One region of the Nocardioides ginsengisegetis genome, then DNA from elsewhere that is predicted to be linked to it. Evidence: predicted binding sites of a transcription regulator. Region 1 holds the regulator's gene; each other region holds the start of a gene.
What was found. The regulator LexA, encoded in region 1, represses DNA repair genes until DNA is damaged. The targets are predictions, from matches to a motif close to TCGAACANNTGTTCGA.
Positions count from the first base shown of each region.

Region 2: the regulator LexA is predicted to act here: its motif matches at 1,288-1,303, upstream of FB382_RS11095 (DUF6504 family protein).
Region 3: the regulator LexA is predicted to act here: its motif matches at 1,679-1,694, upstream of FB382_RS05760 (HNH endonuclease signature motif containing protein).

Region 1 is NZ_JACGXA010000001.1:3,211,168-3,214,435, forward strand. It holds gene FB382_RS22950 (GNAT family N-acetyltransferase) at 1-746, shown strand, start outside; gene lexA (transcriptional repressor LexA) at 885-1,637, shown strand; gene FB382_RS15495 (phosphatase PAP2 family protein) at 1,754-2,605, shown strand; gene FB382_RS15500 (alkaline phosphatase D family protein) at 2,697-3,268, shown strand, end outside.
Region 2 is NZ_JACGXA010000001.1:2,316,743-2,320,010, forward strand. It holds gene FB382_RS11085 (endonuclease) at 1-273, opposite strand, end outside; gene FB382_RS11090 (SAV_6107 family HEPN domain-containing protein) at 331-789, opposite strand; gene FB382_RS11095 (DUF6504 family protein) at 802-1,191, opposite strand; gene FB382_RS11100 (MFS transporter) at 1,401-2,750, shown strand; gene FB382_RS11105 (hypothetical protein) at 2,693-3,163, opposite strand; gene FB382_RS11110 (YbaK/EbsC family protein) at 3,246-3,268, shown strand, end outside.
Region 3 is NZ_JACGXA010000001.1:1,223,043-1,226,310, reverse strand. It holds gene FB382_RS05765 (phosphotransferase) at 1-254, shown strand, start outside; gene FB382_RS05760 (HNH endonuclease signature motif containing protein) at 264-1,604, opposite strand; gene FB382_RS05755 (hypothetical protein) at 2,133-2,438, opposite strand; gene panB (3-methyl-2-oxobutanoate hydroxymethyltransferase) at 2,559-3,268, shown strand, end outside.

The DNA.
Region 1 (3,268 bases):
ACCTCATGGAGTTCCTGCGGGTGACGGCCTCCAACCCTTCCTTCGGGACCGAGGGTGCCGCCGACCTCCACACCTGGCACACCACCGTGCCGCACCCCGTCTTCAACGGCATCGCCGGCGCCCGCTTCGCACCCGGCGAGGAGCTGCGCCGCACCCGCGAGGTGCTGGCGGCCTACGTCGGCCGAGGACTCCCCTTCCTGTGGTGGGGCTCCCCCTCCACGATGACGGCCGAGATCGCCGACACCCTCGTCGCCGCCGGCATGTTGCGCGACGAGACGCCCGGCATGCATCGCGTCCTCGACGGCCCGGTGCCGATGCCGCCGCCCGGCCCCGGCGTCCGGATCCACGTCGTGGGCCCGGAGTGCCACGCGGCCACCGCGCGGGTGATGACCGAGGGCTTCGGCTTCCCGGCCGAGCTCGCCGGCCCGATCGTGGAGATGATGGCGCCCTTCGACGCCGCCGACCTCCTCACCGTGCTCGCCACCGTCGACGGCCAGCCCGTCGCCTGCGGCACCGCCTGGCTCACCGGCCGCACCGCCGGCCTCTACAACATCACCACGCTCGAGGCCGCGCGCGGGCGCGGGATCGGGTACGCCGTCACCGCGACGCTGCTCGAGATGGCGCGTGACCGGGGCTGCACCGAGGCGATCCTGCACGCCACCGAGATGGGCCGGCCGGTCTACGAGCGGCTGGGCTTCGAGGAGGTCTGCCGGATGCCGATGTTCGTGTGGGTGCCCCAGCTCTGACCGTGACGTGGCGCCCCACTCCGGCGCGACACGCTGTTCGAACAGATGTTTGAACAGACGGGCCGACATGGCTACGGTGGGAACACCGGCCCGGGGTGCGTCCCCCGGGCGCACCGCCGTACACCGGAAGGCACCGCCATGGCCACGAAGAAGACGGGCGACGACTCCCCCACCAAGGCTGCACGGGGTCGAGTCGCCGAGCTGCCCGACGGTCCCCCGGACGCCCACGGCCTGACCCCGCGCCAGCAGCGGGTCCTGGCCCACATCAAGGAAGCCATCGAGAAGCGCGGCTACCCGCCCAGCATGCGCGAGATCGGCGAGGCGGTCGGGCTCACCAGCTCCTCCAGCGTGGCCCACCAGCTCAAGGTGCTCGAGGAGAAGGGCTTCCTCAAGCGCGACCCCAACCGGCCGCGGGCGCTCGAGGTCTTCCTGCCCGAGGTGATGAAGGCGCGGCGCTCGATCTCCTCGGCCGACGAGTCGACCTACGACGAGACCGGCGTCGGCGACGCGATGCCCGCCGCCTCCTACGTGCCGATGGTCGGCCGGATCGCCGCCGGCGGCCCGATCCTGGCCGAGGAGCGGGTCGAGGCGATCTTCCCGCTGCCCCAGGAGCTGGTCGGCGACGGCACGCTCTTCATGCTCGAGGTCGTCGGCGACTCGATGGTCGACGCGGCCATCTGCAGCGGCGACTACGTCGTGATCCGCCAGCAGCCCACCGCCAGCAACGGCGAGATCGTGGCCGCGATGATCGACGGCGAGGCCACCGTCAAGACCTTCCAGCGCAAGGACGGCAAGGTCTGGCTGCTGCCCCACAACGACACCTACGAGCCCATCGACGGCACCCACGCGACGATCCTCGGCAAGGTCACCGCGGTCCTGCGTCGGGTCTGATCGGGGTCCGCTAGCCTCCTCACCGGAAATCTTCACGAACCCCCGAGATAAATCCCGGGAACATTTCGGGGGTATTCCGTATTTTGGTACATGTGGGAACGACTGAGGGTGGGGGTATGTCTCTGACTGCCCTGCGCCGACGCCACCCGCAGATCGTGCGGGGCGTGCTCGAGATCGTCCTCATCCTGGCCCTCTGGGTGGGCTACAGCCTGTCCCGGCTCGTCGCCGACACCGCGATGGGGCCGGCCATGCACCGGGCCCACGAGCTGCTCCGCTTCGAGACCGTGCTCGGCATCCACTGGGAGGTGCCGCTCAACGAGCTGTTCACCAACCACCGGGTGATCGGGCTGCTCGGCTCCTACTGGTACGCCTCCCTCCACTACGTCGTCACGGCCGCGGTGCTGCTCTGGCTCTACCGGCTCGGCACCCGCGTCTACGCCCCGGCCCGACGGGCGCTGGTGATCGGCACCCTCCTCGGGCTCGCGGCCTACCTGCTGATGCCGACGGCACCGCCGCGCTTCATCACGGGCTACGTCGACGTCCTCTCCCTGCACGCCTCCGACGGCTGGTGGGCCTCCGACGCCTCCGCGCCGCGCGGGCTCGGCGGGCTGACCAACGAGCTGGCCGCCTTCCCGTCGCTGCACGCCGGCTGGGCCCTGTGGGTCGCCATCTCGCTGCAGCGCCACGCCCGCCACCGGTGGGTCCGCGCGCTCGGCTGGACCTACGCCGTCGGCACCGGCGTCGTCATCATCGGCACCGGCAACCACTGGGTCATCGACGTGCTGATGGGCTACCTCGTCATCGCCGCCGGCTGGGCCGCCGCCGAGTGGGCGCCACGCATCCCCGTCCTCGTCTCCGCGCCCGCCGCCCGGCCGATGCCGGCCGCCGCGGCCCCGCTGCCGACACCGGCCCCGGCCCCGCTCACGCGCAGCCTGCCCACGCCGGCCGCCCGCAGCCGCCTCGACTGACCCGCGCCACCCCGGGGTGACCTGCGGGTGAACGGACGGTGCTCACACCGCCGATCCGGAACACGCCCGGCGCTGGCTCGTTGGGCCTCTCGTGAGCTCTCCCCGTGACATCCCCCCTGCCCAGCCCCTGACCTCCCGCCCCGTCGGTCGACGTACGGTCCTGGCCACCGGCACCGTCGGCGCCGTCGGCGTGGCCGCGGTCTCCTCGCCGCTCGCGACGGCCGCCCCGGCAGTAGCCGCGTCAGGGGCCGCGGGCGACGGCGCGGTGTTCGCCCACGGTGTCGCCTCGGGCGACCCGCTGCCCGAGGGGGTCGTGCTGTGGACCCGAGTGACGCCGACCGCGGCGAGCACCCCCGGCTCCGGCGCGGGCCCGAAGGTCACGGTCCGCTGGGAGGTGGCGCGAGACGCGGGGTTCCGCGACGTCGTACGCCGAGGCCGCTTCGAGACCGGCCCGAGCCGCGACCACACCGTCAAGGTCGACGTGCGCGGCCTGCGGCCCGCCACGGCGTACCACTACCGCTTCCACCTCGGCGACGCCACGAGCCGGGTCGGCCGCACCCGCACGGCTCCCGCCCACGACGCGACGCCGGACCACCTGCGCTTCGGCGTCGTCTCGTGCGCCAACCTGCAGGCCGGCTGGTTCAGCGCCTACCGCGGGCTCGC
Region 2 (3,268 bases), 890 kb from region 1:
GCTGGTGTCGGTGACACCGGGCGCGTCGGCCAGCGCCAGCGCGTAGTCGTTGGGGAAGCCGCTGGTGACCACGGTGGTCGAGGACGTCGGCTGGCCCACGACGTAGCCGCGGACGGTGGCGGACGAGCCGTTCTGGGTGGCCCGCGCAGTGGCGACCGTGATCGGCGCGGCCGCCTGGGCGGGAGCGCCGACCGCGGCCGACAGCGGGATGAGGAGGAGCAGGGACAGCACCAGCGACGCGCGACGGCGACGCAACCCGAGAATGAGGTGCATGGAGGACGACTCCGATTCGTGAGGCCCGCGACGCGGGCACGGAGCCCCAACCCAGGGTCAGCCGACGGCCCGCGTCACCACCGAACTTCGGTGGGCCTGGGCGTGCGGGACCAGCCCCAGCGAGGCCTCCACGACGGCCAGGAACCGGTCGGCGTCGCGGACCAGGTCGTCGGCCTCGCGCTCGCTGACGGCCCGCGTCGAGCCGGCCTCGGCCGCGGCCCGCTTGCCGGCGCCGGCGGCGAAGAACCGGGCCCACTCCTCCAGCTCGGGAGCCACCTCGGCCAGCAGCACCCAGGCGTTCTTCTGGGGGCGTCGCCGCTGGGGCGCCGGATGGGCGCGGGCGGCCAGCAGGGCCGCCGCGGCCCGGAGCGCGGCGACGTGGGCGCAGGCGTAGCGGGTCGGCACCTCGTGGGCTCCGATCGCCTCGCTCAGCGACTCCGCCGCCCGGGCGAGGTAGGAGTGGGTGGTCGCGGGCAGGGCGTAGGGGTTGGGAGCGTAGGGGTTGGGAGCATTCACCACGGTCACCTCTCAGTCCTCGCAGCCGACGAGCTGCCAGTGGCCGTCGCTCCAGTCGAAGGAGAGGTCGAAGACGCCGCCCCCGTCGGAGCCGCGGCCGGCCTCCACCCGCCACAGCTCGCGCTCGACGAGCAGGTCGGCGGCCAGCGCCGAGCTGCCGTGCGTGGCCGGGCCCGGTCCCCCGGGCTGCCCCGACCGCCCCGGCCGGTCCGGCCGGTCCGGCTCGTCGGAGCCGATCACCGCCCGGACGCCCGAGGACTGCCACCACGGCGCCGTCTCCACCCAGTGGGCGAGCACCGCCCGCACCTTCCACAACCGTCCGTGCCACAGGAACTGCTCGGGCGCCTCCACGCCGGTCACCCAGCCCTTGCGCACCTCGACAGGGTCGTCGTACCGCCTCACCTGGTCGTCCTCTCTCCACAGCAGGCACCGCACTGCACCGGTCGACCCCCGGACCCGGCAGGGACGGGGGTCGAGGTCGCCCCTGCCGAGTGATGTTCGAACGCGTGTTCGAACACCACGAACGGTACACCCCGCCACGGACAGTCCGTCAAGGAATGAAAATGCGTGATGTCATTGCGACATCATTCAGACGTCACTACGGTGTCACCATGACATCACCTCAGCGTCCGCCCCGGGACCTCCGGGCGCCCTACCTGCTCCTGCGCACCCACCGCGACCTGCGGCTCCTGCTCGGGGCCAACGTGGTCTCGCAGGGCGGCGACTGGATCCTGGGCGTCGGCCTCGCCTACGCCGTCTACGACCTCACAGGCTCCACGATGGCCTCGGCGGTGACGCTGCTGGCGGCCTTCCTGCCCCAGGTCGTGGCGGGGCCGCTGGCCGGCGTGCTCGTGGACCGCTGGGACCGCCGCCGGACCATGCTGGTCGCCAACCTGGTGATGGCCGCCGGGCTCACCCCGCTGCTGCTGGTCACCGACGCCGAGCGGGTGTGGCTGGTCTACCTGGTGCTGGTCGGACAGTCGGTCGTCGAGGTGTTCTTCGCCCCCGCCGAGCAGGCCTTCCTCCCCCGCCTCGTCGCCGACGGCGACCTGGTGACCGCCAACGTCCTCAACGGCCAGGCCCGGCAGGTCGCCCGGCTGCTCGGCGGCGGGCTCGGCGGCGTCGCGGCCGCGGTGGGCGGCGTCCCGGCGGTCGCCGCCGCCGACGCGGTCACGTTCGTGGTGGCCGCGCTCCTGGTCGCGGCGATCCGCACCAGCGGCCGCACCACCCCCGGGACCGAGACCGAGGACGAGCCGGCCACGGGCCCCGTCACTGGCGCGGTCACCGGCCTGCTCAGCGGCTTCGGCACCGACCTCCGCGGCGGGCTGCGGGCGGCCGCCCGGGAGCGGACGATCCGGGTGCTGATGGTCTACCTGCTCATCACCCAGACCGGCGAGGGGGTCATGGGCACGCTCTTCGCGCCCTTCGTCCGCGACGAGCTGCACGGCAGCGGCCAGGTGTACGGCGTGATCAGCGGCGTGCAGGCCGTCGGCGGTCTCCTCGGCGGCCTGGTGGTGGCGAGCCTGGCCAGCCGGTGGTCACCGGCCCTGCTGCTGGGCGTCGGTTCGGTGCTGTTCGGTTGCGTCGACCTGGCGATCTTCGTCTACCCCACGACGTACGACGCGGTGTGGCCGGCGGTCCTCGGCATGGTCCTGGTCGGCATCCCCGGGGCCGCCTGCGGAGCCGGGCTGATGACCCTGGTGCAGCGGCACACCACCGACGCGGAGCGCGGCCGGGTCTTCAGCCTGGTCACGCTGGCGGGGACCGTCGCGGTCGTGGCCGGGACGGCGACCGCCGGGTTCCTCGGCGAGCGCGTCGGGATCATCCCGGTGCTGGCCTGCCAGGGCGTGGGCTACGTGCTCGCCGGCGGCCTGGTGCTGGTGTCGCTGCGGGCCCGGGAGAGTCAGGAGCGGGTGGAGGACTCCGGGGAGTGGGTGGCCAGCCAGGCGCCGCGGATGTAGCGGCTGGTGTCGCGGTGCCACATGAAGAACAGCAGCGCCGCGTCGAGCACCACCGCGACCAGCGAGAGCACCAGGAACAGGGTCGGCGGGCTCGTCCGGAGGCCGGCCAGGGTGGCCATCGCCATGAAGGCGACGAGGGCGGTGAGCGAGAGGCGGGCCCAGTTGTGGCCCTCGCGGAAGAACGCGATCAGCACCCCCGCCAGCCCGGCGAACACGAAGAACAGCACGATCGCGACCGGCACGAACGCCGGCGGCTGGACGGTGGTGCTGAGCTCGTCGCGCCCGGAGGCCCAGGAGTCCACCAGCTCGTCCTTGAACACCACGGTCAGGACGGCGGTCAGGCCGCTCAGGGCGACCTGTCCGAGCAGGACCCGGACCGCGTTGGTCACCGACTGCGGCTGCTGCCGACTCATGCGAACTCCTTCCGGGCGATCCCCCGATCTGCCCCACCAGTCTCGCTGCCCAGGGGCACAACGGTCTCGCTAGGGTCGCTCCATGACCAGCGAGCACCCGACGAT
Region 3 (3,268 bases), 2.0 Mb from region 1:
TCGTCGACTGGGAGTCGCTCAAGCTAGCGCCGCGCGAGCGCGACCTGCGGACCCTCGTCGACAGCGGCCACGCCGACCTCGCGCGCGCCCACCCCCCGATGCTCGAGATGTTCGACCTGGAGTGGCGGCTCGATGAGGTCGCGCAGTACGCCGCGTGGTTCGAGGCGCCGCACGCCGGCACGGCCAGCGACGAGGTCGCGGTCAACGGGCTGATCGAGGAGCTCAAACGGCCAGAGTGGCAGCACCAGGTGTGAACGAGCCCCTCACTCGCGACGAGGTCTGTTCCTGATCCACTCGACTGCCGGTCGGCCGCGTCTGGGCGGCGGGAGGAACTCGGGTTTGCCGTCGTGGGGGTTGAGCCGGACCTGCCAGGGGGTGTGGTGGATGACCCGGTGGTGGTGGCCGCACAACAACACGAGATTGGCCAGACAGGTCGGGCCGTGGTCGGCCCAGTGCACGATGTGGTGGGCGTGACACATCACCGGCGGACGGGTGCAGCCCGGGAACGCGCAGTGCCGGTCCCGGCAGACCAGGGCCTTCCAGATCGCCGGGGTGACCAGCCGGCAGGTCCGGCCCACGTCGAGGACCTCGCCCTTGCCGCCCAGCGCGATCGGGATGATGTCGGCGTCGCAGGCCAGCCGCCGGACGACCGAGGGGGCGAGCTCGAGACCGTCCTCGGTGGTCGCGGCTCCGCTCGTGCCGAGGGTGGCCCAGTCGATCCGGCCGCGGAGCACCTCCAGGCGGGTGGTGACCGCGACCCGGGGCCGGGCGCCGTGGCACTCCGGCGGCAGGTCGGTGTCCAGGGCGTGCTGGGCGGTCTGGACGAGGGCGTCCCACATCCGGGCGCCGTGGTCGCGGGGATCCCGGCCCTCTTCACAGGTCTCGGGGTCCATCCCTGTGCCCATGGCCGGGGCCGGGGTGGTCAACGGCAGCAGCGCCGCCCGCATCACCGCCGCATCCTCCACGGTCCCGCGGCCCTTGAGCCGGACCCCACCCGCGCCGTCCTCGGTGATCGCCAGGAACCGACCCAGGTGCGCGGCCCGGTCGTCGCGGTCCAGCGCCCGCTCGGCCTCACGCTCGGCCTTCTCGGGGTCGGCGACCTCGACCAGGTGCCGCGCCGCCCTCGCCAGGTCGGTCGCGTTCAGCCGCCCCGCCTCCTCCAGCAGGACCGCCTCACCCCGGGCCCGGACCGCCTCGGCCGTCGGGAGCTTGTCCACCGCGTCGAGCACCACCCCGACCTGCTCCGGGGACACCGCGCCCTGGACCAGTGCCGCCCGGGTCGCGGGCCGCTCGGCCAGCGCGACCGCGTGCCGCAGCATCCGGTGACCCTCACGTCGGGACAGCCCCGCCAGCTGGGTGAACCAGTCGGCCGTCGAGCCCCAGCCCAGCTCGGTCTTCGCCACCTCCCGGGCGTCGATCTCGGCCAGCACCGCCAGCTCCACCGCCGCCAGCTGGGAGCGCACCGCCTCCAGCTCCTCCAGCGTCCCGACCAGCTCGTGCGACCCCCGCGCCGCCCACAACACCTCACCCAACGAAGCCAGCAGCCCGCCCGCGTCCGCGACCACACCCGCGGGTGTCGTCAGCGAAGTCGTCGGCTGCTCCATGACCCGACTCAACCAGAGCCCACCGACAGTCAGACCTCGCTGACCAGCGGATGTTCCACCATGTGAGACACTAATCGAAGATTTGTTCCCACGCTGGAGCGGTCCGCGCCCGGCCTTCAAGCGGTGAGCAGTCAACCGTTTCTGGCGCGGGTCCCGGCCAGCGGTGAGGCGTCAACCATCCACCGTTGAGCTTCGGTTGCTGACCCACCGCTCCGGCCGCCACCGGCGAGGATTCGGTTCACAGCTCACCGCTGCGGGCGCCCGCGCATGCGGGCGGTGCGGGCGGAGCCCGTGCCGACAGCGCGCCGCCGAGCCGACCGTCCGGGTCCCGGGGTCAAGGACGGCGAAGCCGCCGCGCAGCGGCCGGAGCGAAGCGGAGGTCCTGGACGCCGGGAGACGGTCGGCTACGCGCGCGGGCGCGCCCAACCACTGGACAGGGGAACCGTGCGACACGGGGCCGCCTCCCAGCCCACCGGGTTTCGAGGCTCAGGCCTGGCGGCCTTCGCACCTCAACCAGCGGCCGGGGGCCTACTGGACCGTGTTCCCCGCTATGTGGCTCCACATCAGCACCAGGAAGACCATGATCGCGAGCTCGGCGACGCACCCGGTCACCAGCCCGACGCCGAACCACCGCCCGCGCCGCGACATCCACGCCGCCGCACCCACCATCACCGCGACGACGAGCAGCACCCAGTAGACCCAGAGACCCGCCCCGGCGAGGAACGCCGCGACGCCGGCGAGGTTCACGAGCAACCCGAGGACGAACCCGACGAACCAGGCCACGGCACCGCGCACTGGCGCCGAAGCGGGGGTCGACGAGACGGGGGCGGCCACGCCGTCACCCTGCCCGTGACCATCGCCACAACCACGCGCCACCCCGCATCGGACTAGCCTGAAGTCGGTCCGTGGACTCCGTCAGGGAGCCGCGAGATGACGATGAGAGGGAGCTCGTTCATGAGCACTGAAGAGACCGCGCCCTACGGCACGGGACCGACCGCCGCCCCCACCGGCCCAGCTCCGGTGAAGCGGGTGCGCACCCACCACCTCCGCGAGATGAAGGCGCGGGGCGAGAAGTTCACGATGCTGACGGCCTACGAGCAGTACGCCGCGCAGACCTTCGACGAGGCCGGGATCGACGTACTCCTCGTCGGCGACAGCGCATCCAACAACGTCTACGGCAACGAGACCTCGCTGCCGGTGACCGTCGACGAGCTGATCCCGCTGGTGCGGGCCGTGACCCGCTCGGCCCGGCGGGCGCTCGTGGTCGCCGACCTTCCGTTCGGCTCCTACCAGGCCTCGCCCGAGCAGGCCTACCTGACCGCGGTGCGGTTCATGAAGGAGGCCAACGCCCACGCGGTGAAGCTCGAGGGCGGGCTGGCGATGGTGCCGCAGGTCCGCAAGATGACCGAGGGCGGCATCCCGGTGATGGCGCACATCGGCTTCACGCCGCAGTCCGAGCACAACCTCGGCGGCTACCGGGTCCAGGGCCGCGGCGACGCCGCCGCCCGCGTCATCGAGGAGGCCCAGGCCCTCGAGGCCGCCGGCGCGTTCGCGGTCGTCATGGAGATGGTGCCCGGCGAGGTGGCCGGCGAGGTCACCAAGTCGGTCGGCATCCCGACCATCGGCATCGGCGCCGGCGTCGACTGCGACGGCCAGGTGCTGGT